4 regions of the Pseudarthrobacter sp. genome follow, and region 1 is predicted to be linked to each of the others. Evidence: riboswitches for the same ligand, from Rfam matches in the RefSeq annotation. Region 1 holds a riboswitch; each other region holds the start of a gene.
What was found. A riboswitch is a leader RNA that binds a small molecule or an ion and turns the genes downstream of it on or off. The one in region 1 is predicted to bind thiamine pyrophosphate.
Positions count from the first base shown of each region.

Region 2: another riboswitch for thiamine pyrophosphate. It lies ahead of thiD (bifunctional hydroxymethylpyrimidine kinase/phosphomethylpyrimidine kinase); the one in region 1 lies ahead of V6M49_RS01660 (ECF transporter S component).
Region 3: another riboswitch for thiamine pyrophosphate. It lies ahead of thiO (glycine oxidase ThiO); the one in region 1 lies ahead of V6M49_RS01660 (ECF transporter S component).
Region 4: another riboswitch for thiamine pyrophosphate. It lies ahead of thiC (phosphomethylpyrimidine synthase ThiC); the one in region 1 lies ahead of V6M49_RS01660 (ECF transporter S component).

Region 1 is NZ_JAKFFD010000020.1:291-8,077, forward strand. Features, by position in the region: partial or broken gene V6M49_RS01650 (energy-coupling factor transporter transmembrane component T family protein) at 1-388, opposite strand, end outside; gene V6M49_RS01655 (ABC transporter ATP-binding protein) at 385-1,998, opposite strand; gene V6M49_RS01660 (ECF transporter S component) at 1,998-2,648, opposite strand; TPP riboswitch at 2,714-2,855, opposite strand; gene V6M49_RS01665 (heme-degrading domain-containing protein) at 2,913-3,455, shown strand; gene V6M49_RS01670 (DUF4235 domain-containing protein) at 3,497-3,760, shown strand; gene mnhG (monovalent cation/H(+) antiporter subunit G) at 3,870-4,292, opposite strand; gene V6M49_RS01680 (monovalent cation/H+ antiporter complex subunit F) at 4,282-4,560, opposite strand; gene V6M49_RS01685 (Na+/H+ antiporter subunit E) at 4,557-5,102, opposite strand; gene V6M49_RS01690 (Na+/H+ antiporter subunit D) at 5,099-6,706, opposite strand; gene V6M49_RS01695 (Na(+)/H(+) antiporter subunit C) at 6,703-7,296, opposite strand; gene V6M49_RS01700 (Na+/H+ antiporter subunit A) at 7,293-7,787, opposite strand, start outside.
Region 2 is NZ_JAKFFD010000034.1:1,682-9,468, reverse strand. Features, by position in the region: gene V6M49_RS03010 (glutamate-5-semialdehyde dehydrogenase) at 1-717, opposite strand, end outside; gene proB (glutamate 5-kinase) at 744-1,892, opposite strand; gene obgE (GTPase ObgE) at 1,903-3,492, opposite strand; gene rpmA (50S ribosomal protein L27) at 3,609-3,872, opposite strand; gene rplU (50S ribosomal protein L21) at 3,934-4,242, opposite strand; gene thiD (bifunctional hydroxymethylpyrimidine kinase/phosphomethylpyrimidine kinase) at 4,515-6,113, opposite strand; TPP riboswitch at 6,096-6,193, opposite strand; partial or broken gene V6M49_RS02980 (Rne/Rng family ribonuclease) at 6,295-7,787, opposite strand, start outside.
Region 3 is NZ_JAKFFD010000095.1:41,467-49,253, forward strand. Features, by position in the region: gene V6M49_RS07650 (glutamyl-tRNA reductase) at 1-33, shown strand, start outside; gene moeB (molybdopterin-synthase adenylyltransferase MoeB) at 107-1,306, opposite strand; gene V6M49_RS07660 (TetR/AcrR family transcriptional regulator) at 1,391-2,056, shown strand; gene V6M49_RS07665 (DUF3107 domain-containing protein) at 2,107-2,331, shown strand; gene V6M49_RS07670 (hypothetical protein) at 2,387-2,689, shown strand; gene V6M49_RS07675 (4a-hydroxytetrahydrobiopterin dehydratase) at 2,766-3,092, opposite strand; gene V6M49_RS07680 (thiazole synthase) at 3,165-3,980, opposite strand; gene thiS (sulfur carrier protein ThiS) at 3,985-4,221, opposite strand; gene thiO (glycine oxidase ThiO) at 4,218-5,564, opposite strand; TPP riboswitch at 5,555-5,675, opposite strand; gene thiE (thiamine phosphate synthase) at 5,703-6,479, shown strand; gene V6M49_RS07700 (RNB domain-containing ribonuclease) at 6,544-7,787, shown strand, end outside.
Region 4 is NZ_JAKFFD010000177.1:20,328-28,114, forward strand. Features, by position in the region: gene V6M49_RS15460 (glucose-6-phosphate dehydrogenase) at 1-577, opposite strand, end outside; gene ffh (signal recognition particle protein) at 666-2,246, shown strand; gene V6M49_RS15470 (alpha/beta hydrolase) at 2,350-3,084, shown strand; gene thiC (phosphomethylpyrimidine synthase ThiC) at 3,089-4,906, opposite strand; TPP riboswitch at 4,901-5,008, opposite strand; gene V6M49_RS15480 (VOC family protein) at 5,164-6,039, shown strand; gene V6M49_RS15485 (hypothetical protein) at 6,153-6,590, shown strand; gene rpsP (30S ribosomal protein S16) at 6,802-7,218, shown strand; gene V6M49_RS15495 (RNA-binding protein) at 7,220-7,462, shown strand; gene rimM (ribosome maturation factor RimM) at 7,575-7,787, shown strand, end outside.

The DNA of each region.
Region 1 (7,787 bases):
CCGTGCAGGTCATAAGCAGGATCGCTGGCAGGGCAATCGCGAGGCCGCGCAGCATAAAGCCGATTCCCAGCTGGAGGGAACCCTCGCTGATCGACCAGATCCCGACGTCGAGCAGTACAGCGCCGCTGTCCGCCGCGACGATCGCCGTGCTCCAGCCGCCCAGGGCTGCCGCGATGATGAGCGGCCAGCCGCGCTGCCACAGCAGGCGCAGGGTGAGGCCGGCCAGCGGAAAGAGCGCCAGCTCGGCCGCAAGCGCCACCGAGGCGGACACCCAGTCGATGGAGAGCGCCAGCACCAGGGTGATGAGGAAGACGACGGCGAACTTGGCCAGCGGGTTGGCGCGCGTCAGCAGCGCGTGGTTGCCGCGGAGGGTCAGGGCATCCCTCATGCCGCACCTGCTTCCTGGCGGGCGCCGCCGCGCGATGCCGGGCCGAGCCGCAGTTCGGCCCCGCCCAGGACGGCGCTGAATTCCTGGTCGTGGGTCACGGAAACCACGGAGGTCCCGGCGTCGAGCAGTTCTGAGAGGAACGAGGCGAGCTCGGCCCAGGTGTTGGCATCCTGGCCGAACGTCGGCTCGTCGAGGACCAGCACGCGAGGGTGGGCCGCGAGGACAGTGGCCACCGAGAGGCGCCGCTTTTCGCCTCCCGAGAGCGTGTACGGATTGGCGTCCACCAGGTGCGTCAGGCGCAGCCGTTCCAGCAGCTCATCAACCCGCTCCTCGCCATGCCCCAGGTGCCGCGGGCCGAACATCAGCTCGTCCAGCACGCGGCCGGTCACGAATTGGTGCTCAGGCTCCTGGAACACGGTTCCGATGCGGGAAATCAGCTGGTTGGCTTTCCATTTGAAGGGATCGATCCCGGCCCCCTCGGAAAGCTCGACGGCGGCGGACACCTTCCCCGCCACCGGCGCCAGAAGCCCGGCGAGCGTCAGCGCAAACGTTGACTTGCCGGCGCCGTTGGGCCCCGTGACGGTGAGTGCCTGGCCGGAACGGACCTGGGCCGTGATGCCCAGCTGCACCGGTACGGGCGGGATGGTCCGCAAGCCGCGACGCCGCGGACGCTCGCGGGAGACGGCCAGGTCCTCGGCCGCCAGCAGCAGGTCACCTGAGCCTGCGGACACGCGGCGGCGGGTTGCCGGAACATAGCCCGGCACCCAGACGCCTGCGCCGATCAGCATGTCCCGTGCCTCCGCGAGCACCTGGTCCGGCGGCCCGTCCAGCAGGACTGCGGACGTAGCGGAGGAAGCAGCGGAACCCGCTGCCGAGCCCGGCTGCAGCACCACAATCCGGTCCACCAGGTCCTTCCAGACGGACACGCGGTGTTCCACCACAACGAGGGTGGCACCGGTTTTGTCCAGGCAGCGGCCCACGGCGTCGCGGACTTCCAGCACGCCGGCGGGATCCAGGTTCGCGGTGGGCTCATCCAGCAGGATCAGCCCGGGCCGCATCGCGAGGATCCCGGCCAGCGCCAGGCGCTGCTTCTGCCCGCCGGACAGGGCCGACGTCGGGTGGTCCAGCGGGAGCCTGCCCGCACCAGCGCCGCCGTCGGCGTTCAAACCGCCGCCCCCGGCACTTCGCAGCCCGACGTCGTCGAGCGCTTCATGGACGCGCCGCCAGATCTCGCCCCGTGGAACGGCGAGGTTCTCGGCGCCGAAGGCGACGTCGTCACCCAGGCGCGACAGAACAACCTGCGTTTCCGGATCCTGCTGCATCAGGCCCGAGCGGCCGCGCTGCCCGCGGGGCACCACACCGTCGATCAGCAGCGAACCGGTTTCGTCGGCGTCGTCCTCTTCATCCCCCAGCACCCCTGCGAGCGCATGCAGCAGCGTTGACTTGCCCGCGCCCGACGGGCCCAGCAGCAGCACCCGCTCGCCGGGAGCGATGTCGAGGTCGAGCCCCCGGACGGCGGGGGCGGAACGTCCGGCATGCCGCCAGCCCCAGCCACGGGCGGACACCGCGGCGGGGCGTACTCCGTAAGCGCCGGCGTCGGAAGCGGTCATCAGTTGAAGACGGGCTCCGACGCTGCCTTCCGGGACGCGAACGAGCTCAGCACACCGGTCCTGGCCAGGCCGCGGGTGGCGATCCAGGACAGTGCGCCCGCAATCACCGCGCCGGAGATGGTGCAGAACACGATGTACGCGAGCTTGTCGCCGGGCTCGTAGGCGATGTTCCAGCCCCACGGCAGGAATGAGTCATTGAGGCCGCAGAACAGGCCCGCGCCGGCACCGGCCAGCAGCGCGGCGATGAGGTTGTACTTCTGGTGCAGGAAGGACTTGAACCGGAAGTTGCCGTACACCAGCAGGAAGAACACCAGCTCGGCGCCCAGGCCCTGGAGGAGTCCGGAGATCAGCACGGTGGCGCCGTACTGCGAGCCCATGATGAGTTCGCCGGTGGCGGCCACCGCTTCGCAGAAGAGCGCCGCGCCGGGTTTGCGGATGATGAGCATGCCCAGCACTGCCGGGATCATCCAGCCGCCGGCGATCAGGCCGGTCAGCGGGGGGTAAACGGCGTTCATGGGGGCGGAGACGATGCCGGCGCCCTGGGACCAGGCCCAGAAGATCACGCCGCCGGTGATGGCGATGAGTGCCGCCACCACGATGTCCACAACGCGCCAGGTATTGCCGGGTTTTTTGATTGCTGCAGTTGTCATTTTGGTCCTCCTGAGGAACAGGAGGGGAAAGTGCCCCGGCGTGCGGCGCTGCCGCCGTTTCCGGACACTTCGAGAACTCGACTCCCTTGCGCCGGTACTAACCGGATCAGGTTCGAGGGTCTGCGGCTGTCCGCACTCTCAGCGCCCACCTGCGGTTCCCTGGCAATGCCAGTGATGTCCGACGGCGGCGCTCCCCTGTCGTAAATAAATCTGCCCTGATGGGCGTGCTCCAGTTTACACCGCGGGCGGGGTAGATTGTGGGCCATGACTGCCAACAACCCGACTGTGACTGCGTTCAATCCTGATTCGACGGTGCCCCAGCCGGCGGGGCTGCTTGAGGCCCTGATTGCCCGGGTCGAAGCCGAGATCAACGAGCTGCAGTTTCCGCATTTCAGCAAGGACGACTCCCTCAACCTCGGGCTGCTCCTGGTGGAGCTGGGCAAATCGCGCCGGCTGCCTATCGCGATCGACATCACCAAGGGCGAGAAGGTCCTTTTCCATGTTGCCCTGGACGGCGCCACCCCCGACAACGAGCACTGGATCCGGGCCAAGCAGCGCACCGCCGCCAGGTATGAGATCCCGTCGCTGCTGGTGGGCCTGCGCGGCAGGCTGCACGGCGGCCGGATCGAGGACCACGGCTGGTTCGACGAGTCCACCTACGCCCCGCACGGCGGCTGCTTCCCGGTCTACGTCGCCGGTGTGGGTGCAGTGGCCACGGTGACGGTCTCGGGCCTGCCCCAGCAGCAGGACCACGATCTGGTGGTGGAAGCCCTGCGGGAGATTCTGGAGTCCATGCAGCCGGGTTAGGCTAAAGGAAGTCCCGGATCCGCTCACAAGGAGTTCAACGAATGAACCTGTTCATCAAGCTGCTCGGCACTGCAATCAGCATCGGCGCCGGGTTCGTCGGCACCAAGGTGGTCAATACCGTGTGGGAAAAGTCCACCGGCCGGAAGCCTCCCACCGGCAAGGACGAAGACACTCCCACCACCCTGCGCTCGGCCCTGACGTTCGCGCTCATTTCGGCCTCGGTCAGCACCATCATCCAGGTGCTCGCCAACCGCGGCACCCAGCGGGCCATCACCCGCTTCGCCAAGTCCCAGGACATCGTCTAACCGCACCACCAGCCCCTGAGTTCTTGTCCAGATAATCGGTTCAAACCGGCCGAGATACCCGATGATCTGGACAAAAACTCACACGGGACGCTGGGGCTGCGCGTGTCGCTCAGTCCCGCCGGCCGCCGTCGGACGCTTCATCCCTGGACGATTCATCCCGGGCCGATTGGGCCGCCTTCTGAACCACGGCTTCGAGTTCATCGGAGCTGAGCAGCTCACGGTGCAGGTGTTTGGTGCGGTAACCGGCGCGGCCCACCATATGGGCGGAAACCGGCACCGTCAGCAGCTGGAAAATCCAGGCCACCAGCAGCACCGGCCACACCCACCACGTGCGCAGCTGCAGGCCGATGGCCGCCAGGAGCAGGAACAGCCCCAGCACCTGGGGCTTGGTGGCCGCATGCATGCGGCTCAGCAGGTCCGGGAAGCGGAGCAGGCCCACGGCGGCGGCGAGCGACATGACGGCACCCACCACCAGGAACACCGCCGACACGGCATCGATGACGTTATCAACCACGCTGGCCTCAGGATTCATTGGCTTGCTCCCGCCGGTCGGCCACGTAGCGCGCCACGGTCACCGACCCGATGAAGCCGACCACGGACAGCGCCACCAGCAGCATCAGGTTGTTCAGGTGCCGGTTGACGGCCATGTCGATGCACAGGGCCGCACCGAGGATAGCGAGCAGTACGTCGGAGGCCAGCACCCTGTCCAGCAGCGACGGGCCGCGGGAGATCCTGATGATGGCTCCCGCCGCTGCCAGCGAAAGAATGACTGCGGTGACAGCCAGGACGGTCTGCATCATGCTGCGGCCTCCTGCCGGATTGCTTCGAGTTCTTCGCGGGTGCCCATGATCCTGATCAGGCCCGCTTCGATGGAGCGGACTTCCTTGCGCAGGCCTTCCACTTCTTCGGGGCTGCTGACATTGAGCGCGTGGAGGTACAGGGTGGACGTTGACCGGTCCACTTCCACCACCAGCGAGCCCGGGATCAGCGAAATCACGTGCCCGGTGGCGGTGACCATCAGATCCTGGTGGCTCCGCAACGGCACCGCGACGACGGCGTTGATGACCCGCGGGCCGCGGACAGCCGCCAAGTACATCACCTCAACGCTGGCTGCCGCCACCCTGCCCAGGAAACGCAGGGCAAATGGCACTGCATAAAGAATGTTGAACCTGCCGCTGAGTTCCACCGGCGGCAGGTAGAAGATCCGGGCCACGAGCACGGCCAGCAACGCGCCGAAGAGCAAGTTGCCGGGGCTGAAGTCCTGCCACAGGGCGCCCCAGACAATCACCAGCCATACCAGCAGGGGCAGTTCCTGGCGGAGGGAAATCCGGCGGCGGCTCATTTGCCCCCACCGTCTTTCAGGGCCAGCGGGGGAACGTCCGTGTCCTCGCCCAGCACGGCCTGGATGTAGGCGGACCGGTCCAGCATTTCGTGGGCGGCCTGGTCCGAGACAGTGAACAACGGGCCCGCAAAAACAGTGAGTGACACGCCCAGGACCACCAGGCCCAGGGTTGACCCCACCATGGTGCGGGGCAGCAGCGTGACGTTTTTGCGGCCGGCCCGGCTGCCCGTATCCGAATCCTCCGGCTCGGCCAGCAGGACGGGGTCCGGGTGCTCGGCGTCCGAGGGCTTGCGCCAGAAGGCGCGGTTCCAGACCCTCGCAACGGCCAGCAGCGTCAGGAGGCTGGTGACCACGCCGCCGATCACCAGGGCGTAGGCCAGGGGCGTGCCCAGTTCGATGCCCGCCTGGATGAGCCCCACTTTCCCCAGGAAACCGGAGAACGGCGGGATCCCGGCCAGGTTCATGGCGGGGATAAAGAACAGCAGGGCCAGGATGGGTGACAGCTTGGCGAGGCCTGCCAGCCGGTCCACGGAGGAGCTGCCGCCGCGGCGCTCGATCAGGCCCGTAACCAGGAAGAGGCTGGTCTGGATGGTGATGTGGTGGGCCACGTAGAACACGGCGGCGCCCAGCCCGGCCACCGAGGACATAGCCAGGCCGAACACCATGTAGCCGATGTGGCTGACCAGGGTGAAGGACAACAGACGTTTGATGTCGCTCTGGGCCAAGGCGCCGAGGATTCCCACCACCATCGTCAGCAGCGCCGCCACCATCAGCGGGGTGTTCAGGCTGTCCCCGGGGAAGAGCAGGGTCTCCGTGCGCACCATCGCGTAGACGCCCACTTTGGTCAGCAGGCCGGCGAACACGGCGGTGACCGGCGCGGGCGCCGTGGGGTAGGAGTCAGGCAGCCAGAACGAGAGCGGGAACACGGCCGCCTTGATGCCGAAGGCCACCAGGAGCATCACGTGCAGCAGGGTCCGGGTTCCCTCGTCCAGGTCCGCGAGCTTGATGGCGAGGTCGGCCATGTTCACGGTTCCGGTGGCGCCGTAGACCATGGCGATGGAGATCAGGAACAGCACCGAGGACACTACGGAGACCACCACGTAGGTGACGCCGGCGCGGATGCGGGGGCCGGTCCCGCCCAGTGTCATCAGCACATAGCTTGCCGTCAGCAGGATCTCGAAGCCGACGTACAGGTTGAACAGGTCCCCGGACAGGAACGCGTTGGAGACCCCGGCCACCAGGATCAGGTAGGTGGGGTGGAAGATCGACACCGGCGCGTCCTGGTCGCCGTCGGCCATGCCCTGCCCCGTGGCGTAGACCAACACAGCGAGGCTAATGGCCGACGACACCACGAGCATGAGGGACGAGAACTGGTCCACCACCATGGTGATGCCCCACGGCGGCAGCCAGCCACCGATGGTCACGGCGGCCGTTCCGCCGTCCCACACGGAGGCCAGCAGCAGGCACTCCAGCAGGAGGGTCAGGGACAGCACGCCGATGCTGACCGCGCGCTGGGCGCGGGAGTGCCGGATCAGCAGGAAGGCCAGGGCGGCACCGAGGATGGGAAGTACGACGGCGAGCGGGGCAAAGCTTGCGATGTTCACTTCACACCTCCTTCGGGACCAGGGGTTACGTTCCGCGAGCCGGGTTGCTCTTCGGCGGCGGCATCCGCGGCAGGAATCTTCTTGGCACCGGCCGTGACGGAACCCCCGGCCCCTTCCGGGCCGTCCGCTGCCGTGGGGTGGTCCGAGACCGTGCTCCCGTCGCCGCCCAGCATGGTCAGGGGAAACTCGGAAGTCTCGGCCGGGATCGGCGCGTCGTCCTCCGCGTCGAAGCGGGGGGTCTCGGCGACGCGGAGGTCCTCGACGTCGTCCTGGATCTCGTCCTGGCGGGCCAGGACCCACGTGCGGTAGATGATGCCGAGCATAAAGGCCGTCACGGCGAAGGAGATCACGATCGACGTGAGGATCAGGGCCTGTGGCAGCGGGTCCGCGTACTCATGCGCGCCGGTGTCCTTGCTGTACAGGGGTGCCAGGCCGGCATAGCCGCCGGTGGCCAGGATCAACAGGTTAGTGGCGTTCGCCAGCAGCATCAGCCCGAGCAGGACGCGGGTGAGGCTGCGTTCCAGGATTAGGTAGATGCCGCACGCATACAGGGCACCCATCACGGTCAGCAGGGTCAGGTTGACGCTCATCCTCGGCCCCTCGCAGTGGTTTCGGCGGGGACGCCCACGGGTTCCCGCACCTGGGCAGTCGCAGGGGCGTCGTCGTCTGGCGCGTCCTCGGCGGGCGCAGTTCTCTGCTCTTCAAAGTGTTCGTCGATCTCGGAGCCCAGGCTGCGGAGGACGTCCAGCACCAGGCCGATCACCACAATGTAGACGCCGATGTCGAAGATGGTGGACGTAACGAACTTGATGTCCCCGAACACCGGCAGCCAGAGTTCGATGATGGCGGTCTGGAATACCTGGCCGCCCAGCAGCAGCGGCACCACACCGGACGCCGCCGCAGTGGCGAGCCCGATCCCCAGCAGGGTTCCGGCGCCCACGGGCGTGGCCTCGCGCAGTTCGAACCGGCCGCCGGCCAGGTAGCGGATGGCCAGGGCAAGTCCGGCAGTCAGGCCGCCGGCGAAGCCGCCGCCGGGCAGGTTGTGGCCGGCCAGGAGGAGGTAAAGCGAGAAGATGATCAG
Region 2 (7,787 bases), on a different contig from region 1:
CCGGCCGCCGCGCGGAATCAGGACATCAACACGGCCGCGGGCCCGCATCAGCGCATTCGCACCTTCACGGCCGTACTGGTCCACAGTCTGAACGGCATCCGGAGGCAGCCCGACGGAGTCCAGCGCTTCGCGGAGGATCTGGACCAGTGCCTCGTTGGTGAACGCGGCAGCAGTACCGCCGCGGAGGATAACGGCGTTCCCGCTCTTAAGGCCAAGACCGGCAATGTCTACCGTCACATTGGGACGGGCCTCGTAAATTGCGGCCACGACTCCCATAGGCACGTTGATCTGGCGCAGGCGCAGCCCATTGGGGAGGGTCTGGCCACGGACCACGTTTCCGACCGGATCCGGCAGGCTGGCCAGGTTCTCCAGGGCAGCCACGAGTCCGTCGATCCGGCTTTCGGTCAGGGTGAGGCGGTCCAACAGGGCCGCCGACGTGCCGTTGGCTTTGCCGGCCGCGACATCCTTGGCGTTGGCCGCCAGGATGAAGTCCTTCCGCGTCAGCAATGCGGCACCGATGGCCCGGAGGGCACTGTCTTTCCGGGCGCGGGTGGCCCCGGCCATCTGGCGGGCTGCCTGCCGTGAGCGGTCAGCGATGGCGTGGACGGCTGCCTCAACCTCCGCCGGAGTGGGGGTACTCCCCTGTTCCGGCCCCGAAGGAACCGCATTTGAATCGTTGGAATTGCCAGGGGCTTGGGAAATCAGTGCCTCAGTCATCCTTCAAGTCTAGGCGAGCGGACCGCTCAGACCAGAACCAGGTCGTCGATATGGACAACCTCACGGTCAAATCCGCGGCCCAGGGACTCGCCCAGTTCCTGTGTGGAGCGGCCCAGCATCTGGGGAAGCTCTTCGGAAGAGTAATTAACCAAACCGCGCGCGATGACGGTACCGTCGCCGGCCACCATCTCGACGGCGTCGCCGGCTTCAAAGGTGCCGTCCACCGACGAAATTCCGGCGGGGAGCAGCGAATAGCGATTGTCCCGCACAGCATGCACGGCGCCGTCGTCAAGAAAGAGCCGGCCCTGGACATGCGCCAGGTGGGCGAGCCACATCATCCGCACAGACTTCCGGCCGCTGTTGACGGTGAACCAGGTCCCTACGTCCTCACCGGACAGTGCGGCTGCTGCGTTGGCGGTGGAGGTGACCAGCGCCGGTATGCCGGAATCGGCGGCCATGATGGCAGCCTCGACTTTAGTCTGCATGCCGCCGGTGCCTACGCCTGCCTTGCCCGGCTTCCCGATGGTCACTGCCTCAAGATCTTCGGGGCCGTCCACCTGGGAGATGCGCTTGGCGCCCTTGGCGGGCGGGCCGTCGTATATCGAGTCGACGTCGGACAGCAGCAACAGGGCGTCGGCGCGGACCAGATGGGCCACGAGCGCCGAGAGCCTGTCGTTGTCGCCGAAACGGATCTTGTGCGTAGCGACGGTGTCGTTTTCGTTGACCACCGGCACCACGCCGAGGTTGAGGAGGCGGTTCAATGCACGGAAAGCGTTGGCGTGGTGGCTGCGACGCATGAGGTCATCTGCGGTCAGCAGCACCTGGCTGACGGTGACTCCATGGGCGCCGAACGCGTGCGTGTAGCGCGCCATGAGCAGGCCCTGGCCCACGCTGGCGGCGGCCTGCTGGGTCGCGAGGTCACGCGGGCGCTTCACCAGCCCGAGGGGCGCAAGGCCTGCGGAAATGGCTCCCGAGGAAACCAGGATAATTTCCGTGCCGGCGTTATGTTTGGCGGCCAAGACATCTGAGAGGGCGGTCAGGGACTCTTCCGAGATGCCGCCCTTGATGCTGGTCAGCGACGACGACCCTACTTTGACAACGATCCGGCGGGCCCGGGCGAGCACACTGCGGTCGTCTTTGGGTTCCTCGATAATTACTGCGGAATTTTCGGTCATTTCAGCGGCCTCACTCGTCATCTTCAACGCCCAGTCCACTCTCAGTGACCGGCTTGGCAGCGCGGCGGCCGCTGACCGATTCGGTCCAGATCCCGGCCTTGCGCTCGGCCTCGAGCTCGGCGCGGGCGGCAGCCTTGGCATCCTTGCGTTCCTGCTGCTCGTCACGCTTCTGGCCACGTGTGGGGCGGTCGCCGACGTCCGCGAAACGGATATCCGTGCCACGCGGTGATGCGAGCATTTCGGCTCCGGCGCTCATGGTGGGCTCCCAGTCGAAGACAACGCCGTCATCTTCGCCAATCACGACTGCGTCGCCCGGCTTGGCGCCCTGCTTGAACAGTTCGTTTTCGACGCCGAGCTTGGCCAGGCGGTCAGCGAGGTAGCCGATGGCTTCCTCGTTGGTGAAGTCGGTCTGCTTGACCCAGCGGACAGGCTTGTCGCCCAGGACGCGGAAGAGCGGCTCGAGGTTCTTTTCCTCGCGGCGGATCTTGAAGCCGGCTTCGTTGACGGCGCGGGGCCGCAGGATGGGCGGCTGGACCTTGGGCGGGGCGGCCGCGAGGGCGGCACGGGCGGCCTGCACGATTTCCGCCATGGCGAAGCCCAGCTGGCGGAGACCCTCGTGGCTGGTGGCCGAGATCTCGAAGACCCGGTAGCCGCGTGATTCGAGTTCCGGGCGGACAAATTCAGCCATGTCCTTGCCGTCCGGAAGGTCCACCTTGTTCAAGGCGACCAGGCGCGGACGGTGGTTCAGCGGAACCACTTCGCCGTCGGCACCCGCGAAGCTCATGTCTACGGAGTACTTTTCCAGCTCGGCCTCGATGATGGCCAGGTCTGCCAACGGGTCACGGTCCGATTCCAGCGTGCCGCAGTCCAGTACATGCACCAGGGCGGCGCAACGCTCCACGTGGCGCAGGAAGTGGTGGCCAAGGCCCTTACCTTCGCTGGCGCCCTCGATAAGGCCCGGAACGTCTGCAATGGTGAAGCGGACGTCGCCGGACTGGACAACACCCAGGTTCGGGATCAGCGTGGTGAAGGGGTAGTCGGCGATCTTGGGCCGCGCAGCGGACATGGCCGCGATCAGGCTGGATTTGCCGGCAGAGGGGAAACCCACCAGCGCGATATCCGCGATGGACTTCAGTTCCAGCACAATGTCACGGGCGTCACCCTCGATGCCCAGCAGGGCGAAGCCCGGGGCACGGCGCTTCTGCGAGGACAGCGAAGCGTTACCCAGGCCGCCCTGGCCGCCGGCGGCCGCCACGTATTCTGCTCCTTCGCCGACCAGGTCCGCCAGGACGGTGCCGTCCTTGGATTTGACCACGGTGCCGTCGGGCACGGGCAGGATGAGGGTCTCGCCATTCTTGCCGCCGCGCCAGTCGCCCATCCCGGACCCGCCGTTGGTGGCGTGGCGGTGCGGGGAGTGGTGGTAGTCGAGCAAGGTAGTGGTCTGGTGGTCAACGCGCAGGATGACGTTGCCGCCGTCGCCGCCGTTACCGCCGTCGGGTCCGCCCAGTGGGATGAACTTCTCCCGGTGGACGGAGACACAGCCGTGGCCGCCGGTACCGCCGGATACGTGCAGTACTACCCGGTCTACAAAGCTCGCCACGTGGATCTCCTCAGTGCTGTTTCCTGGACGCCCAAGGGCGCCAAGACGATTGTAATGCGGTTAAAAGAATAGTGGAGCGGACCAAATGGCCCGCTCCACCGTTTCAGAACTATTTGTTACTCTGCAGCTGCAGCAGCAACGATGTTGACTACGCGGCGACCGCGGCGGGTGCCGAACTGGACGGCTCCCGGGGCCAGTGCGAACAGTGTGTCGTCGCCGCCACGTCCAACGCCGGCGCCCGGGTGGAAGTGGGTGCCACGCTGGCGAACGATGATCTCGCCTGCGGAAACTACCTGGCCGCCGAAGCGCTTGACGCCGAGGTACTGGGCGTTGGAGTCACGACCGTTGCGAGTGGAACTCGCGCCTTTTTTATGTGCCATTTGAAATGCCTGCCTTTAAATTCTGGGGAATCTGCTGAAGAACCTGAACAGTAACGAAGAGTTACTTGATACCCGTGATCTTGACCTTGGTCAATTCCTGACGGTGACCCTGGCGCTTCTTGTAACCGGTCTTGTTCTTGAACTTCTGGATGACGATCTTCGGACCACGGAGGTCTTCGAGGATCTCAGCCGTAACCGTTACCTTGGCCAGGTCCGCAGCAGCAGAGGTGACTTTGTCACCGTCTACCAGGAGCAGTGCGGGCAACTCAAAGGTGCTGCCGGCTCCACCGGGGACGCGGTTCAGGGTAACGAAGTCTCCAACGGAAACCTTCTCTTGGCGGCCGCCTGCGCGGACAATCGCGTACACCACTTGGGAACTCACTTCTCTCGACGTTTATTACTAAATTTGCGTGCTGAACCCTGTTCCATAATTGGCTGGGTTCTCGCTGTGCCTCAACGCCGTGGGGTCGTAACCCAAGTGTTGGCGTAAGCACCGAAGATCTAGAATACGCTAATTTTGCCTTCGGCCGCAAATGAGGCTGGTTACGGCAGGTTGTCTGTGATAGGACCCACAAGCAGGTACTGCACTGACAATCCAAAACCGTGCCTGACTATCGTACAGGCCGCACGGGCCCCAGCCGGTCAGGAATGAATTCGCGGCGCGTCGAAGAAATCCACCTCGAACCGGCACGACTGCCTGAAAGCCACCAGCATCGCCGCCCGTTCATCCGCGGAAGCACTCCGGCCGGCGTCGTCAGCCAAGGCGATGGCGTCACGCGTGGCCTGGGCGAAATCCTCGTCAGCATAGGCCCGCAGCCAGTCGGCATAAGGATGTGCTGCCGGTGCACCCGCAGCCAGGAACTCCGCGTGGAGAGTCTGTCCCACTTCGGCATACAGCCAGAAGCACGGCAGTACCGCCGCCACGAGGACCGCGTAGCTGCCGGAGGCAGAGGCCGCCAGCAGGTGGTCCACGTAGGACTTGGTGACAGGTCCGAGGACGGAGTCCACTGTCCTGGTGCTTAGCCACGTGCGGTGCAGTTCGGACTCGACCTCAAGGCATTGCTGGGCCGACTTTGCCCAGAACAACTGGGCGGCTTCCGTGGGCGCCAGCGCGCTGGCCCGGGCAAGAACCCGCGAATAGCCGTTGAGGTAGATGGCGTCCTGGGCGAGGTAATAGGCGAACTGTTCCTCAGCCAATGTGCCGGCCGCCAGGTCGCGGATGAAATCCAGCCCGTAGATGGCTGCAAGATCCGGCTCCGACGCCCGCCGCAGCGTCTCTGCGAATTCGCCGGCTGCCGGAACCTGTTGCATGTGGTGGAAGTGGTTGATGGGGCCGTTGCCCGCGCCCACCTCAAGTTGGTCAGCGGCCTGCAGCGCGCCCACCAGCCAGGGCTTCACTTTCCGCAATGAGGCTTCCCAATCCCCCAGCCGCGCCTGAGCCGTGGCCATGGCCGCTGACAGCGAGCAGCCGGTGCCATGGCTGTTGCGCGTGGGGATCCTGTCCCCGCTCACTTCCACCACCTCCCGGGCGAGCAGCCCGGCAGCGTTGACCAGGGCATCCGGGCACGCACCGCCGTCGAGATGGCCGCCCTTGACCAGGACGGTGGCACCGGTCGCGGCGGACAACCGCTGCCCCTGCCCGAGCGCGTCGTGCCATTGCCTCGCCTGCGGCTCCCCCACCAGGATGGCCAGTTCCGCCAGGTTGGGGGTGATCAGGTCCGCGAGCGTGAGCAGCTCCCGCAGGGCCGCCTCGGCAGACTCCTGCAGCAGCCGGTCGCCGCTCGTGGCCACCATCACCGGATCAAGAACGACGACGGCGGGACGCACCTTTTCCAGCCAGTCGCGGACCACGCCTATCACCGCAGCGTCGCCCAGCATGCCGATCTTGACCGCGTCGATGGTGATGTCATCGCTGATGGCATCGAGCTGCTGGCCCAGGAAGGACGCCGGCGGGACGTGAACCGCCTGGACCCCCTGGGTGTTTTGGACCGTCAGCGCGGTGATCGCCGCCATGCCGTAGCCGCCAAGGGCTGCAATGCTTTTGAGGTCGGCCTGGACGCCCGCGCCCCCTGAAGGGTCCGATCCGGCAATGGACAGCACCCGCGGGACGTCACGCAGCACCCGGACCGCAGAAGATCGGCCTGGTCCGGGCTGGACCTCAGCCCGGGTTGCTGGGGTCTCCGGCAGGGTCGCCGCGGGTGTTGCAGGAGGAAGGACAGAAGTTGAAGCCAAAGGAGACATCCCTTCGCCGGTGCTAACCGGACAGGTTCAACGGGTGTGGATCTCAGCCGGCTCTCTGCGCGGCACCCCGTGTCAGTCACCAGCCTAGCGTTCCTCGCGACTTAACGCCGGACGCCCGGACGCAGCCTGTGATTCACAGGCTGCGTCCGGGCGCCGTTGTTTGGCTTGCCCTGCTGCTTGGTCAGAGCTCCGAGGCCGGAACCCCTACGCCCAGGATGATGGGCGCGTTGGCGGCAACCGGCTTGTCGGCCACAGGAGCCTTGACGGGCTCCGGTGCCTTGGCGGCGTGGGTGTGTCCGGCGGCAGCCGCCGGAACGGCTTCGTGATGCTCTACGGACGTGGCGTTGGCTGCGCCCTGGGCACGGCTGGCACTCCGGTTCCGCCGGGGACGGCGGGCGCGGGGCTCCTCGGTGTGGTCGGAGTAATCCCTCTCCGCCGCGGCTGGCTGCTGCTGGCGGGCAGGTTCGGCCGCCCGGCTTTCAGTTGCATGAACTGCCGGCGGCGTGCTTTCCGCTACAGGAGCCGGCTCACCAAGGTGGGCGAAGGCCTCCGCGAGGCGGTCAAGTGTCAGGGCAGGTGCGTGCGGCTGGTCATCGTGGTGCGCAACGAACGGAAGCACCACCTGCTCGCCGCCGAATGTCAGCACTGCGGCCGGGCGGCCGTTGGAGTCCGTTTCGGACTGCCCAACCGGAGCCGGCACCTGAGCCGCAGGCTGCCGGCCCGCGGCAGCTGATGCGTGAGCCACCTCGTCGTCATGCAGATGCGCAGCGTGGGCTGCGGCCGCAATGTTCGCAAGCGCTGCCCGCGTGGCCTCCGCCTTCGCATGGCGCTCGGCATCGCTGGCTTCCGGGTGGACCGTGTGGATCTGCACCGGAGCTGCCGGTGCTGTTTCCAGCGGCTGGCCACCCCGTCCGCGGCGGCGCTTCCGGTCAGTGCGGCCACCCGGCTGGCTGTCCGGGCGCTGGCTGTCAGTCCGCACGCTGTCAGTGCGCTGGGCTTCCGGGCGGCTGTCTACCCGCTGCACGTGGTGCTCCGCGGCTACCGTGTTGGCGCGGCGGTGTTCCACGGGGTCGTCGTGGGTGACAATTCCGCGGCCTGCACAGGTTTCACACTGCTCGCCGAAGACTTCCAGGAGCCCGGTGCCCATGCGCTTGCGCGTCATCTGCACGAGGCCCAGCGAGGTCACTTCGGCCACCTGGTGCTTGGTCCGGTCGCGGCCCAGGCATTCCACCATGCGGCGCAGGACAAGGTCGCGGTTGGATTCGAGGACCATATCGATGAAGTCGATGACGATGATGCCGCCGATGTCGCGGAGCCGGAGCTGCCGGACCACTTCTTCAGCTGCCTCGAGGTTGTTCTTGGTGACGGTTTCCTCGAGGTTGCCGCCGCTGCCGGTGAACTTGCCGGTATTGACGTCCACCACGGTCATGGCTTCGGTGCGGTCAATGACCAGCGAGCCGCCCGAAGGCAGGAAGACCTTGCGTTCCAGGGCCTTGTGGATCTGCTCATCGATCCGCCACGCAGCGAAGATGTCCTGGTCCTTGGTCCACTTTTCCAGGCGGCCCACGAGGTCCGGGGCCACGTAGGTGACGTAGGCCTCGATGGTGTCCCAGGCCTCTTCACCGGAGACGATCAGCTTGGAGAAGTCCTCGTTGAAGACATCACGGACCACCT
Region 3 (7,787 bases), on a different contig from region 1:
CCCGTGGACCACCGGGGCCTCGAAACCGCCTGACCCGCCCCCGTTGCTCTATCAGTTTTGGCTCTCAACCGAGAGATTTGGCGACCAAAAGTGATAGGGCAACCGGTCAGTAGACCGGCTTCTGCGGTTCCACGTCGCGCACCCAGGCCAGGATTCCGCCGTCGAGATGGCTGACCCGCTGGTAGCCTGCCTTCCGCGCAGCCTCCAGAACGTTGGCTGACCGCGTGCCCGCCTTGCAGTGGAACACAATGTCCTTGTCCTGCGGAAGTTCCGCCCAGGCCTCCCCCGCAAGGATCCTGCCCTGCGGGATCAGCACCGAGCCGTCGATGCTCACGATGTCGTGTTCGCCGGTTTCCCTGACGTCCACCAGCTCGAAGTCCTTCAGGCCTGCCTTCCGGGACGCCAGCATGGTGGCCAGCTGGGTTGCCGTCACTGTGTGCTCCGTGTCGGCGAAGGCGGCGGGGGTGATGCCGCAGAAGGCTTCGTAGTCCGTCAGTTCCGTAATGGGCTCGGCCGCCGGGTCCTTGGACACCCGGATCTCGCGCCAGCTGCCGCCCAGCGCATCAAACAGTGCCACCCTGCCCAGGAGTGAACGTCCGACGCCGGTGATCAGCTTCACTGCCTCGGTCACCATAAGTGAACCCACAGCCGCACAGAGCATGCCGAAGACGCCGCCCTCGCCGCAGGAGGGCACGGATCCGGCGGGCGGGGCCTCGGGGTATAGGTCCCGGTAGGTGGGTCCGTGCTTTTCCCAGAACACGCTGACCTGGCCGTCGAAACGGAAGATCGATCCCCACACATAGGGCTTGCCGAGGATGGCGGCGGCGTCGTTGACCAGGTAGCGGGTGGCGAAGTTGTCCGCCCCGTCCAGGATCAGATCGTAGTCCGCGAACAGCTCCAGTGCGTTGGAGGCATCCAGCCGGACGTTGTGCAGCCGAACGTCCACCAGCGGGTTCAGGGCCGCGATGGCGTCCCGCGCGGATTCGATCTTGGGCCGTCCTACGTCGGCGACGCCGTGGATCACCTGGCGTTGCAGGTTGCTGAGGTCAACGGAGTCGTCGTCGATGATTCCCAGGGTCCCCACGCCCGCTGCCGCCAAGTAGAGCAGGGCGGGCGAGCCCAGTCCCCCGGCACCGATAACAAGTACCCTGGCGTTCTTCAGCCGCCGCTGCCCCACCGCTCCGATTTCGGGAATGATGAGGTGCCTCGAGTAGCGTTCCACCTCGGCCGGCGTCAGTTCGCCGGCGGGCTCCACCAGCGGGTTAAGCGAGACAGAGGAATCATTTGCGGTCAAAGTCGAAGCCATACTTCAATGTATGCCCCGAGATGCCGCCCGGTCATATTACCGCGCAGTATTGTGTAGGTAACGGCAAGCGAAAGTAGGGCAACTGTGGTCCATGAAGCACGGGCTGACCGGGCGTCCGGCGGCGAACCGGCAGCACCTCAACGGACCGCGGGCCAGAGGTCCGCCCGGCTTCCCCGGGATGAGCGCCGGGCGCAGCTCCTCGCTGCGGCGCAGGAGGTTTTCGTCGCCAACGGCTACCATGGCGCCGCCATGGATGAAATCGCCGAAACGGCCCATGTCAGCAAACCGGTGCTGTACCAGCACTTCCCGTCCAAACGGGAGCTGTATCTTGCCCTGCTGGACAGCCATCTCGCGTCGCTGACGGACCTGATGCTTGGTGCGTTGAGCTCCACTACCGACAATGACGAACGTGTCCAGGCGGTGATGCGCGCCTACTACCGCTTCATCGCCAGCGACGACCAAGCCCACCGCCTGGTCTTCGAATCGGACCTCATTAACGATCCCGATGTCAGTTCACGCCTCGAGACATTCAACAAGACGTTCGCGGACGCTGTTGCCCGCGTGATTGCCGAGGACACCAAGCTGCCCCACCTGGAGGCGCAGCTTCTGGGCCGTGGCCTGGCCGGAATGGCCCAGGTCAGCGCGCGTTACTGGCTGGAAACGGACGGGAACCTGGACCTCGATGTGGCCAGCGACCTCATTTACCGTTTAGCTTGGCGCGGAATCTCGCGCTTCCCCAAAGAGTCCTAGACTACAAATAAGAGAACCCAAGAAACTTTGATTGGCTGGGAGGCCCCCTTTTGGAAATTAAGATCGGCATTCAGAACATTGGCCGCGAAATCGTATTGGAATCGGCTCAGGATGCTGACGCTGTAGCTACGGTCGTTGAAGAAGCCATCACCAAGGGCACCGAACTCCGCCTCAAGGACGACAAGGGACGCATCATCATCGTTCCCGGCAACGCCCTGGGCTACGTGGAAATCGGCGCCGAAGAGGCACGCAAGGTCGGTTTCGGCCAGTTCTAGCACGTCCGCGGCCAGCCCCCTATGGCGGCTGGCCGCTGCTTTCCGAGGAGATTCCATGCTTTCGCTGACCATCGTTGTCCTGGTCACTGCGGCCGCAGGCTTTGTTGTCTGGGCCAATGACAAGCGCCATACGCGGTACGGCACAGGGTTGCCCGCAGGGGTTGCCGTGGTGGTGGGCGCGGTCAGCTGGATCATTTTCATCGCCGCAGGTTTTGGCTACCAGCCGGGCCTGACGTGGATTCCCTGGGTCCTGCCCATGGCGCTCGGCACCGTCGCTGCCATCGGGACGGTCATCTACCTGGGCCGGACGCGCGAAAGCCACGATACGCGGCGGCTGACGCAGGCGCTCAAGCTTTAGGCCGCACCTTTTTCCTTAAGAACCCGTGACCACCACCCCAGCAGGGTGCGTGGTCACGGTCCTTTAACCCGGCGGCTTAACCCACGGGCTGGGCTGTGGCGCCGAGCCGAACGGCAGCAGCACTCACGGCCGCGGCAGCAGCGGCATCCCGCTCAGTGACCTCGCCTCCGGCGTCATGGGACGTGTAGCGCAGATGCACCCTGTTGTAGCGCCAGTCAAGGTCCGGGTGGTGGTTCTGTTCTTCCGCCAGGCGTCCGACGGCGGCAATCAGCTCCAGTGCGGCGGCCGCCGTCGGCGTCTTATAGACAGCAACGAGCCCGCCCTGCCGGTACTGCCAGTCGGGCAGCGTGGCGAGGACGGCCTCGATCCGCTCGCGTGTGAGTGTGTCGTGCTTGCCGGCCATGGCGGCCTCCTCGGCTCGAACGGTGAGCCGCCCCGGCGTTTGGCCGAGGGCGCCGGGCCTGGAGAAAGCGGCCTAGAGAAACTCTGCCCGGCCTTCCATGGCCGATGACGCCAGGGCGTGCTCGCGGCGCGGAATCCTGCCGGCCGCTTTCGCCAGCCTACCGGCGATGACGGCGTGTTTGAAGGCCTCCCCCATGAGTGCCGGGTTCTGCGCCCGCGTGACCGCGGTGGCCAGCAGCACGGCGTCACAGCCAAGCTCCATGGCCAGGGCGGCGTCGGACGCCGTTCCGATGCCGGCGTCCAGCACCACGGGCACCGAGGCGCGCGAGACGATCAGCTCGATGTTGTGTGGATTCAGGATTCCCAGGCCGGTGCCGATGGGCGCTCCGAGGGGCATGACCGCGGTGGCACCCAGGTTTTCCAGCCGCAGCGCCAGGACCGGGTCATCGTTGGTGTAGGCGAACACTTTGAAGCCCCGGTTCACAAGCTGTTCCGTGGCGTCCACCAGCTCCACGGCGTCCGGCAGCAGGGTCTGTTCGTCGGCGATGACTTCCAGCTTGAGCCAGTCGGTTTCCAGCGCTTCGCGGGCCAGCTCCGCCGTCATGACCGCCTCCCGGGCGGTGAAGCAGCCTGCGGTGTTGGGCAGGATCCGGATCCCGTGGTCCACCAGGAGCTGGAAAAGGGACCCCGATTCAGCCGGCGAATAGCGGCGCATGGCCACTGTGGTCAGCTCGGTTCCAGAGGCCAGCAGGGCGGCGCCGAGCCCGTCGAGGCTGGGGGCGCCACCGGTGCCCATGATGAGGCGGGAGCCGAGCTCGACGCCGTCGATCACCAGCCTGTCGGCGGCCTCTGGCAGGTTCTGTGTGCTGATGTTGCTGGTTACTGTCATGGTGTCAGCCTCCCTGGACTGCTGTGACCAGTTCGACGTCGTCACCTTCGGCGAGCGCCGTGACGAACCACTGGCTGCGGGGTACTACTTCGGAGTTATGGGCGACGGCGACGCCGAGTTTCTGCCCGTCTGTTGACTGGCCGTTGGCCGCGAGGGGACGGCCAGTGATCTGGCTGATGAGGGTGGTGATGGAGGCGTCGTCCGCCACGGAATGGCGCGAGCCGTTGAGGGTGATGTTCATGCTGATTCCTTCTGTGGGTCGAGGGCCTTCGTGCTGCTGATGTCCTTGCGCGGGGCCTGTATGCCGGCTACGTGGTGCGTTCCTGAAAAGCGGGCCGGGCTGAGGGCCCCCCATCGCGGGTCCGTCCGGCCATCCAGCAGGTCCCGGCAGATGGCCGCCGCCGCCGGGGCCAGGAGCACTCCGTGGCGGAAGAATCCGGTGGCAACCATCAGCCCGGCAATGTCCGCTGTGTTACCCGTCCTTGGTGCGGAAGACGGTACCCGGCCGAGGAGAGGAGCGTTGTCCGGGGTCGCAGGCCTTGCCCGCGCTGTGCATTCCAGGAGTTCAAGCTCCGAGACGGCCGGCACCAGGACCTGGGCGTCCCGCAGCAACTGGTAGACGCCGCCCGCCGAGACAGCGGCGTCGCCCGTCCCGGCGAGCGCGTCTTCCCGCTGCGTAGCCCCGATCACCACCGTGCCGTCCTGCCGGGGAACGATGTAGACCGGCACACCATGGACCATTCCGCGGACCGTGGAGGTGAGGAGCGGGCGCAGGTGCTGCGGAACAGCCAGCCGCAGGATGTCACCATAGACGGGCCGCAGGGGCAGGTGCAGTCCAACCGGCAGGCCCTCCAGCGTCCCTGCCTGCAATCCGTTGGCCACGATGGTCTCCCTGGCTTGGACAGTTCCGCCGTGGGCGAGCCTCACGCCGATGACGCGGCCGTCCTCCCAGAGCAGGGCAGTGGCACGTTGGTCAACGGCGAATCCCGCGCGGGCGCCTGCCACGGCCGTTCCTGCTCCCGGTTCGTGGATGGCCAGGACTTCCTGGAGGCACGCCACGAGTTTCCGTGGATCCACCTGGTGGTCGGCGGGGATGTCCAAGGCGCAGGATATGGCCGGGCTGAGCAGGGATTCCCTGGTCCTGGCCTCACGGACAGTCAGGGGTTCCACCACCAGGCCGCTGGCCTGCTGCACGGCCCGGAGGTCCATCAGCGCCCGGCGGTCCGCAGCGTCCGCGCCGATGGCGAGGGTCGGCGTCGTCAGATATCCGGTATCGCCAGCCCCGGCCAGGGCGAGGTCCGCCGCAAAGGCAGGCCACAGGCCCGAGGATGCCAGCATCAGCTCAAGGAGGTCTTCCTCCTGGTAGTGCAGTTCGCTCACAGGGGCCAGCATGCCGGCGGCTGCCCAGCTGGCGCCGTTGCCGGGCGCTTCATCGATCAGCACGACGGAACGGCCGGATCGCCGGACTTCCCAGGCTATGGCGTGGCCGATGACTCCGCCGCCGATGACGGCCACGTCGGCGTGCAGGGCGGTGGCCGGGCTGGCTGGTGCGGGCTCAGGTGGGCTGCTTATCGCGGGGGGCATATGTTCCTTCCCTACGCCGGTACTAGCCGGATCAGGTCAAGCGGTCGGCTCTGACGCCCTCTCAGCCCGGCCGCTTTGTGACGGCTGCATCGGGCTCCCGCAGTACCCGCCCAGTTTAGGGGACTTAGGCTGGTTTCCATGAACGCGCAATCCTTCGCCGCTGCAGGCACGCCCTCCGCCCCCTCCGCCGCTCCCGAATCCTTGACCGGAACAGACTCCGCCGGCGGCACAAACACCGGCCTCCCGCACAGCGCCAGGCTGTACCTGTGCACCGACGCGCGCCGGGACCGCGGGGACTTTGGCGAGTTTGTGGACGCGGCGTTTGCCGGCGGCGTGGACATCATCCAGCTCCGGGACAAGGCCATCGAGGCAGCCGAGGAGTTGGAGCTGCTGGCCGTGCTTCAGGCCGCGGCCGAACGCCACGGAAAGCTGTGGGCAGTCAATGACCGTGCCGATATCGCGTTGCTCTCCGGCGCCCCCGTCTTCCACATCGGGCAGAAGGATCTGCCGGTCGCTTCCGCCCGCACGCTGCTCGGGGCACCAGCCGTGATCGGCCTTTCCACGCACAGCGCCGAGCAGATCGAAGGGGCCATCCGGCTGTCCGGTGGGCTGACTGACCAAGGCGGCCTGGACTACTTCTGCGTAGGACCGGTCTGGGCCACTCCGACGAAACCGGGCCGGGCCGCCGTCGGCCTTGACCTGGTGCGGTACGCGGCCGAAGCCGTCCGCGCTGCCGGTGGCACCCAGGCCACGCTGCCCTGGTTTGCTATCGGAGGCATCGATCTCGGCAACGTGGAGCAGGTGGTGGAGGCCGGCGCCGGCAGGATTGTTGTGGTGCGTGCCATCACCGAAGCCTCGGACCCCGCAGCGGCGGCCGTGGCACTCCTGGCGGCCCTGGACGCCGGCGCATCCTGACAATCCCCCGCGTGGCGGGCGGCGGGCGTGCACGATCCGTGGAAATCGAGCTAACCTGATTTTCGTGTCACATCATAGGTTGGCCCCCAATGTCCACGAGCAAACGAACGACCTCGCGGCGGCGCTGAGCGCCCTGCGGACCGAGCTGGAACTGCCGGGGCCCTACCCGGCGGAGGCGGTCCGGGACGCGGAAGCGGCAGTGGCCGCGCACGAGTTGCCGGGTGCTGACCTGACGGATGTGGCCTTCCTCACTATCGATCCGGCGTCGTCCACTGACCTGGACCAGGCGCTGTTCATCGAGCGTGCGGCCGCTGGCTACCGGGTGCTTTACGCCATCGCTGACGTGCCGTCCTTTGTCCGCCCCGGCGGCGGACTGGACGCCGAGACCCGGCGCCGCGGCCAGACGTTCTACGCCCCTGACGGCCGTATCCCGCTGCACCCGGAAGTCATCAGCGAAGGGGCAGGCAGCCTTCTGGCCGGCCAGCTGTGTTCCGCCTACGTCTGGGAGTTCGGGCTGGACGACGCCGCGCAGGTCTCCACTGTGAGCGTCCAGAGGGCCACCATCCGCAGCCGGGCCAAGCTGAGCTACAAGGGAGTCCAGGCCGAATTCGACGCCGGGACGGCCGGCCCTGTCCTGCAGCTCCTGAAGGAAGTGGGCCTCAAGCGCGTTGAACTGGAGCGGCAGCGCGGCGGCGCCAGCCTGAACATGCCCGAGCAGGAAATCGTGCAGCTGCCCGACGGCGGCTACCGGATTGCCGCGGCGCCGCAGCTTCCGGTGGAGGACTGGAACGCCCAGATCTCCCTGATGACGGGGATGGCGGCGGCAGACCTGATGCTGGCGGGAGAAGTGGGCATCCTGCGCACCATGCCCGCCCCGGACGAGCGCTCCCTGCGTCACTTCCGCATCCAGACTGAGGCATTGGGCAAGCCGTGGGACGGCAAGATCAGCTACGGCGAATACCTCCGCAGCCTTGACCCGACCGAGCCCCGGCAACTGGCCATCCTGCACTCAGCCGGCATGCTGTTCCGCGGCGCCAGCTACACGGCGTTCGACGGCACAGTCCCGAAAGAGGCCATCCAGTCCGCCATCGGCGCTGCCTATGCCCACACCACGGCACCGCTCCGGCGTCTGATCGACCGTTTTGTCCTGGTGATCTGCGAAGCCCTGAGCAACGGCAAGCCGGTACCGGACTGGGCGCGGGAAGCCCTGCCGTCCCTGCCGGAGATCATGGCCGGATCCGACCAGCTGGCATCTCGGATGGAACGCATGGCGCTGGACACCGTGGAGGCCGCGCTCCTGGTCAACCA
Region 4 (7,787 bases), on a different contig from region 1:
CCAGGAAATTGTTCGCAAAGCGCAGGCCCAGGATGTTGAGCACCGTCGCCTTGCCCAGGAAGTGGTCCACCCGGTGAATGTGGTCCTCCGGCACCAGCTCGGCGAGTGTGTGATTGAGGGAACGGGCCGAGGCAACACTTGCGCCGAACGGCTTCTCCATCACCAGCCGTGTTCCGGCCGGAACCTGGTCGCGGTGCAGGGACTCGCAGGCCAGCTGGCTGACATGAGGAGGCAACGCAAAATAGATCGCGGTGGGGCCTTCCAGGCCTGCCAACAATGCCGCCAGGGCTCCGTCCGCCGTAACATCCAGCTGGTGGTAGGGGGTAGCTTCCGCCAAGGCGGTGAGTGCCTTCTTGCCAGCCGCGTCGGCGGCCTCCACGGCGGGGGCGAAGGCTTCGTGGACCCGGGTCCGCCACTGTTCCGGCGTCCAGGCATCGGAGCCGGCGCCCACCAGGGTTAGGCCATCGGCGCGGCCGCTCGCCACCAGCCGGGCCAGTCCCGGCAGCAGGAGGCGTCCCGTCAGATCGCCTGAGGCACCCAGAATGAGCAGGGTTTTTACACTTGTTGGGCTGGTCACCCTGCCAGCATGCCATCCGGCAAGCCCGACTTGGTACCCTAGATAGTCGAGTCCCCCCTGTAAATCCACTGAAAGAAGTGCGCGGCGCGTGTTCAATTCACTCTCTGACCGGTTGACAGCAACCTTCAAGAATCTCCGTGGCAAGGGCCGCCTCACTGAGGCCGACGTCGATGCCACAGTCCGGGAGATCCGCCGCGCCCTCCTGGATGCCGATGTCGCCGTTCCCGTGGTGCGTGAGTTTACGGCCCGCGTCCGCGAGCGTGCCCTCGGGGCAGAGGTATCGGGGGCGCTGAACCCCAGCCAGCAGATCGTCAAGATCGTCAATGAGGAACTCGTTGAGATCCTCGGTGGCGAGACCCGCCGGATCCGCCTTGCCAAGACCGGTCCCACCATCATCATGCTGGCCGGCCTCCAGGGTGCCGGTAAGACCACCCTGGCGGGCAAGCTCGCCAAATGGCTCAAGGCGCAAGGCCACAGCCCCCTGCTGGTGGCATGTGATCTCCAGCGGCCCAATGCCGTCACGCAGCTCCAGGTTGTCGGCAACCGCGCCGGCGTGCCCGTTTTCGCGCCGCACCCCGGAGCCACTTCGGAACTGGAGCACCCCGCTGGTGACCCGGTCGCCGTCGCCCGCGCCGGCGTTGAGGAAGCGCGCCAGAAGCTGCACGACGTCGTGATTGTTGACACCGCCGGGCGCCTCGGTGTTGACGCCGAGATGATGGAGCAGGCGAGCGAGATCCGCCGCGCCATCGTCCCCAATGAAGTGCTGTTCGTGATCGACGCCATGATCGGGCAGGACGCCGTGAACACGGCTGTGGCGTTTGACGAGGGTGTGAACTTCACCGGCATCGTGCTGTCCAAGCTCGACGGCGACGCCCGCGGCGGTGCCGCACTCTCGGTTGCGTCGGTCACCGGTAAGCCGGTTATGTTCGCCTCCACCGGCGAAGGCGTGGATGACTTTGAGCTGTTCCATCCGGACCGCATGGCCTCCCGCATCCTGGACATGGGTGACGTCCTCACCCTGATTGAGCAGGCCGAGAAGAACTGGGACAAGGACGAAGCCGCCCGGATGGCGAAGAAATTCGCCGACCAGGAAGACTTCACCCTGGATGACTTCCTCTCCCAGATGCAGCAGATCCGCAACATGGGCTCCATGAAGAAGATGCTCATGATGATGCCCGGTGCGCAGAACATCCGCGAGCAGCTGGAGAACTTTGACGAGCGCGAGATCGACCGTGTCGAAGCGATCGTGCGTTCCATGACGCCGCACGAACGCGTCGCCCCGAAGATCATCAACGGCTCCCGCCGGGCACGCATTGCCCGGGGTTCCGGCGTGCATGTCTCCGAGGTCAACGGCCTGCTGGAGCGTTTCGGCCAGGCCCAGAAGATGATGAAGAAGATGGCCCAGGGCGGCGGCATGCCCGGAATGCCCGGGATGCCTGGCATGGGCGGCCCCGGCGGTGCGCGGAAGGGCGGAAAGAACGCCCCGAAGAAGAAGGCCCGCTCAGGCAACCCTGCCAAGGCTGCCCAGGAGCTGAAGGACGCCGAGGCCCGGCGGGCCGGGGCGGGGAAGGCGCTCCCCACGGGGGCAGCGTTCGGCCAGCAGGGCGGCGACTTCGACCCGTCGCAGCTGAACCTGCCCAAGGGATTCGACAAGTTCCTCGGCAAGTAACCACCCCTCCCGACTGGGTAGCAGCAGGCGTCGTTGTGGGCACTCATAACAACACTGGCTGCTGCCCAATTGGGATGTCGGTGCCGTGGAATAGGGTTGGGTCATGTTCAAACAGCGGGTAGTGTTCGTGCACGGCGCCGGACCTTTCGGTGCCGCGGCGTGGCTGCGCCAGCACGGCATGGCCCTGACGTACGACGCCCTCTTCCTGCGGCGGCACGGTTTTGACCCCATCGCTGAACCCGTGGAGTCCTCGTTCTCCGAAGATACCGCCATCATCCTGCGCTCACTTGCCGATGACGGCCGCGGGGCCGCTGGGGGCCATGTTGTTGCCCACGCCGAGGGCGCGATTGCGGCCATGATGGCCGCCGTCGAACGCCCCGAACTGGTGTATTCCCTCACGCTGGTAGAACCGGCGTGCCTGTCCCTGACCGCCGAACTGCCGGCCACGGCCGCGCACCGCGCCCTGATGCAACCGCTGTTCGACGTCCGGCACGAGCTCAGCGATGAAGACTTCCAACGTGAGTTCGTGCGGCGAATGTTCGCGGCGGACCTGCAGGAGCCCGCCACGCCGGAGGAAAAACGGTCGGCGCGCCGGCTCCGGTTGCAGGCGCCGTCCTGGGATGCCCCGCTGCACATAGTTCCGGGCGTCCCCACCCTGGTCCTTACGGGTGGGTGGGAACCGCTCTACGAGGAAATCGCCGGATATCTGCAGGAAACCGGTGCCCTGCACCGCATCGCTGCGGGAGGACACCGGCCCCAGGACTCTGCCGAAGGTGACCGTGCCATCCGGTCCTTCATCGCCGACGTCGGCAGGTCACGCTCGGTTCAGGCTTCCTGAGCCGTCAGTTCCCGGCCGGGATCCGAAGCTCGGGGAGGTAGACCTTTCCGCCGGCGGCCAGGAACTCCGCACTCTTTTCGCGCATCCCGCTGTAGGCCTCGGCAATGGCCGCCTGCGAATCTGCCGAACCGTATTCGTCCCTGATGTCCTGGCTGATCTTCATGGAGCAGAACTTCGGGCCGCACATGGAGCAGAAGTGGGCGGTTTTGGCCGGTTCGGCCGGCAGCGTCTCGTCATGGAAGGCCTCCGCCGTGACCGGATCCAGGGACAGCGCGAACTGGTCGCGCCAGCGGAACTCGAACCGGGCCTTGGACAGTGCATCATCCCGCTCATGGGCGCCGGGGTGGCCCTTGGCAAGGTCTGCTGCGTGGGCGGCGATCTTGTAGGTGATCACTCCGGTTTTCACATCGTCCTTGTTCGGCAGGCCAAGGTGTTCCTTGGGCGTGACGTAACAAAGCATCGCCGTGCCGTACCGGGCGATTTCGGTGGCGCCGATGGCGGACGTGATGTGGTCGTAGCCGGGGGCAATATCCGTGACCAGCGGCCCCAGCGTGTAGAACGGGGCGCCCTTGCAGAGTTCCTGCTGGCGTTCCACGTTCTCCCGCACCAGGTGGAACGGGACGTGCCCGGGACCTTCCACCATGACCTGCACATCGAATTCCCACGCCCGCTGGGTCAGTTCAGCCAGGGTGTCCAGCTCGGCGAACTGGGCGGCGTCGTTGGCGTCCGCCGTCGCCCCCGGGCGCAGTCCGTCGCCCAGGGAGAACGCGACGTCGTACTTGGCGAAGATCTCGCACAGCTCGTCGAAGTGGGTGTACAGGAAGTTCTCCTGGTGGTGGGCCAGGCACCACCCGGCCATGATCGCGCCGCCCCGGGAGACGATGCCGGTGACGCGGTTGGCCGTCAGCGGCACGTAACGCAGCAGCACACCGGCGTGGATGGTCATGTAGTCCACCCCCTGCTCGCACTGCTCAATGACGGTGTCCCGGTAGATCTCCCACGTCAGGGCGTTGGCCTCGCCGTTGACCTTCTCCAGCGCCTGGTAAATGGGCACCGTACCGATGGGCACGGGAGAGTTGCGGATGAGCCATTCCCGGGTGGTGTGGATGTCATCGCCGGTGGAGAGGTCCATCACCGTGTCAGCTCCCCACTGCGTGGCCCACTGGAGTTTGTCCACTTCCTCGGCAATGGAGCTGGTCACGGCCGAGTTGCCGATGTTGGCATTGATCTTCACCAGGAAGGCCTTGCCGATGATCATCGGTTCGGATTCCGGGTGGTTGATGTTGTTGGGGATGATGGCCCGGCCGGCCGCCACCTCGCTGCGGACCAGTTCCACGTCGCAATTCTCGCGGAGGGCGATGAACTGCATCTCGGGGGTGATGACACCCTGCCGCGCATAGTGCATCTGGGTGACGGTCTTGCCTTCGACGGCGCGGCGGGGCACCGGTTGCGCGCCCTTCCACTCCGCAGAGGCGGCGCCGCGGCGCACTGCCGACTTGCCGTCGTCGAGCAGGTTCCGTTCCCGTCCGCTGTACGGCGCGGTGTCGCCGCGGGCGGCGATCCACTCCGAGCGGAACGGGTTGAGGCCCACCACCGGATCACTGCCCGGACCGGCCGTGCGGTAGGTCCGGAAAGGCCCGTTCGCCTCCCCGTTCGGCGACGGTTCCAGCGCGATCTCGGTCACGGGTACCCGGATCCCGGTGGCCTCATCGTTGATAAACGCCAGTGAGTGGGACTTCAGTGACTGGGTTTCAGGCTGGAGCTTTTGATCCACGTCGGCTTCATTTTGGGCAGGGATCAGCTGTGTTTCTTGTGTATTCAATGAATACTCACTTCCTTCGCCGGCATTACCCGGACAGGTTCAACGGTCGCAGGCTGCGTCAGCCCGATCTCAGCCCCTGCAAGGGCTCCCGTGTGGTCAAGTCGAAGCTACCACAGGCCGAGGGTGGACTGGTGACAGCAATCACCGGAAAGCGGTCGCAGTCTGTCTGCTCCGCCACTTGAATTAAATTGAAGCTTCAAGTAAATTGGAAGCATAGCCGCCTTCCATCCGAAGGCCAACGGACCGGGAGTTTTCACATGACTGCAGAAGCCACCAGCCGGGATCTCCTTCCTGCCGACCTCTCCATGGGCACCGTGATGCTCAAGGTGGGCGACATGAAGCTGATGACCGACTACTACCAGCGTGCGCTCGGCCTGGAGATCGTCGCGGAACAGGACGGCGGCGTCTATCTTGGCCGCCTTCAACGCCCGCTGGTCCATCTCGCGGCCGCCCCGTCCTTGAATCTGCCTGGCAGGGGAGAGGCCGGGCTGTTCCACACCGCACTGCTGTTTGACGACCAGGCTTCGCTTGCCGCCACGGTAGCCACCGCCGCCCAGTACGAACCCCGGTCCTTCACCGGCAGCGCCGACCACCTCGTCAGCGAGGCCTTCTACTTCAACGACCCCGAGGGCAACGGCGTCGAACTGTACTGGGACAGGCCCCGCGAAAACTGGTCGTGGAACGGGAAGGATGTAGTGATGGACAGCCTGGCACTGCCGCCGCAGCGCTACCTCGAGCAGCACCTGACCCAGGAATCCGTGGCGGGCCAGCGGGCCAGCGAAGCCGGTGTAGGCCACGTCCACCTCCAAGTGGGCGACGTCCAGTCAGCGCACGATTTCTACGTCGGCACGCTGGGCTTCGAAAAGACCGCCGGCTGGCACGGGCAGGCACTGTTTGTCTCCGCGGGCCGGTATCACCACCACATGGCCATGAACGTCTGGAACAGCCGCGGAGCCGGTCCCCGCAAGGACACCCTGGGCCTCGGCGAAGTGCTCATCGAGGTCCCTTCCGGGGATGACGTCGGAGCGCTCGCCGACCGCCTGAAGGGCGCCGGTGTGGCCTCGCACCACACGGGCGCCGAGCTTCGCTTCGAGGACCCGTGGCGCAACAATATCCGGGTCGCCGTCCGCTGAGTGCGGCTGCCAAGTGTGCGGCCTGCCTTGTACTAGGCTGATTCTGAACGGCCGGGGTGGCACTTGCTGCTGCTCTTCCAGGCCGCACCGTCGACGGAATGAGGGCTGTTCCCATGGGTTTCACTGAAATTTTTGTTTCCACTCACGATGCCGCGCTGAAGCGGGCGGGCGTCCTGGATGCAGGCGGCTCCCCGGCGGGCCAGGCCCTGCGGATTCCCGGAATCAGCGATTTCGAAATCGAGCAGCTTGGCGACCTTGCCGGCGTTGCTGTGCACGCCGGTGGCGCGGACTACGAGCTGGCCATGGTTGACGTGGCCAGCGATTCCCTCCTCGGGGTCCCGCCGGCCATGGTGCGTGCGCTCGCGGACCTGCTCAGCTACGAGACTGAAGGCGAAGGCAATGTCCTGGACGACGTCGCTGAAAAGTGGGCCGCCCAGGATGACATGCCGTTCGGCGTGGCCGAGGCCCGGACGTATGTCCAGCAGTTCGCTGAGCTTGCCAACTCCGTCGATGACGCCGCACGCACCGGGGTGTATGTCTGGTCGTCGTAGGCCGGCCGTGGCCCGCCGGGTCCGCCCGCTGCCCCATCCCGACGTGTCAAGTCGAAATCCGGACGCTGATCTGGCACAATAAACAGGTACTCGATCTGCGTGGCCCCTCTCTCCGCGTCCGGATCCTGTCCTTCGAACCCTCAAGTATGGCCCGCCCCACGGGTGCAGAACGTCGGTTCACCCCTTTTCTGAAACAGGAGTGACCACAAAAGTGGCCGTAAAGATTCGCCTTAAGCGCTTTGGCAAGATGCGCGCACCGTACTACCGCATCGTCGTCATGGACGCACGCTCCAAGCGTGACGGCCGTGCCATCGAAGAGATCGGCAAGTACCACCCCACCGAAGAGCCCTCATACATCGAGGTGGACACGGACCGTGCCCAGTACTGGCTCGGCGTCGGCGCACAGCCGTCCGAGCAGGTTGCCGCGATCCTGAAGATCACCGGTGACTGGCAGAAGTTCAAGGGCCTGCCGGGCCAGGAAGGCACCCTGAAGACCAAAGCTCCGAAGGCTGCCTTTGTTGCCCCGGAAAAGGGTTCCGTGATCATCCCGGAAGCCATCACCAAGAAGTCAAAGCAGTCTGACGCAGCCGAGGCCCCGGCCGAAGCAGAGACCACCGAGGCTGAGTAGATTGCTGGCAGAAGCGCTCGAACACCTCGTCCGGGGAATCGTTGATTCGCCGGAAGATGTCAAGGTCAGCTCGAAGAACAACCGCCGCGGGGACACCCTCGAGGTTCGTGTTCATCAGGATGACCTGGGACGGGTGATCGGCCGCCAGGGCCGCACCGCACGGGCATTGCGCACCGTTGTGGCGGCACTGGCAGACGGCGAGCCGGTCAGGGTCGACGTCGTCGATACCGACCGCCGCCGCTAAGCGCTCAGCAACATCAGTTTTTGCTCCGGCCCTTCCACCAGCAACGGTGGAGGGGCCGGAGTGCTTTCACCACAAGACCGTGGAGAATCCACAAACCGAAACAGAGGAACAGATGCAGCTTCAGGTGGCACGAATCGGCAAACCGCATGGAATCCGCGGCGAAGTGACGGTCCAGGTGCTGACCGACGCTCCGGGGGACCGGTTTGTTCCCGGTACCGAGTTTGTGGTGGAGCCTGCATCGGCCGGCCCGCTCATTGTTGAGGGTGCGCGCTGGAACAAGGACATCCTGCTGCTCGCATTCGAAGGAATCGAGACCCGCAACCAG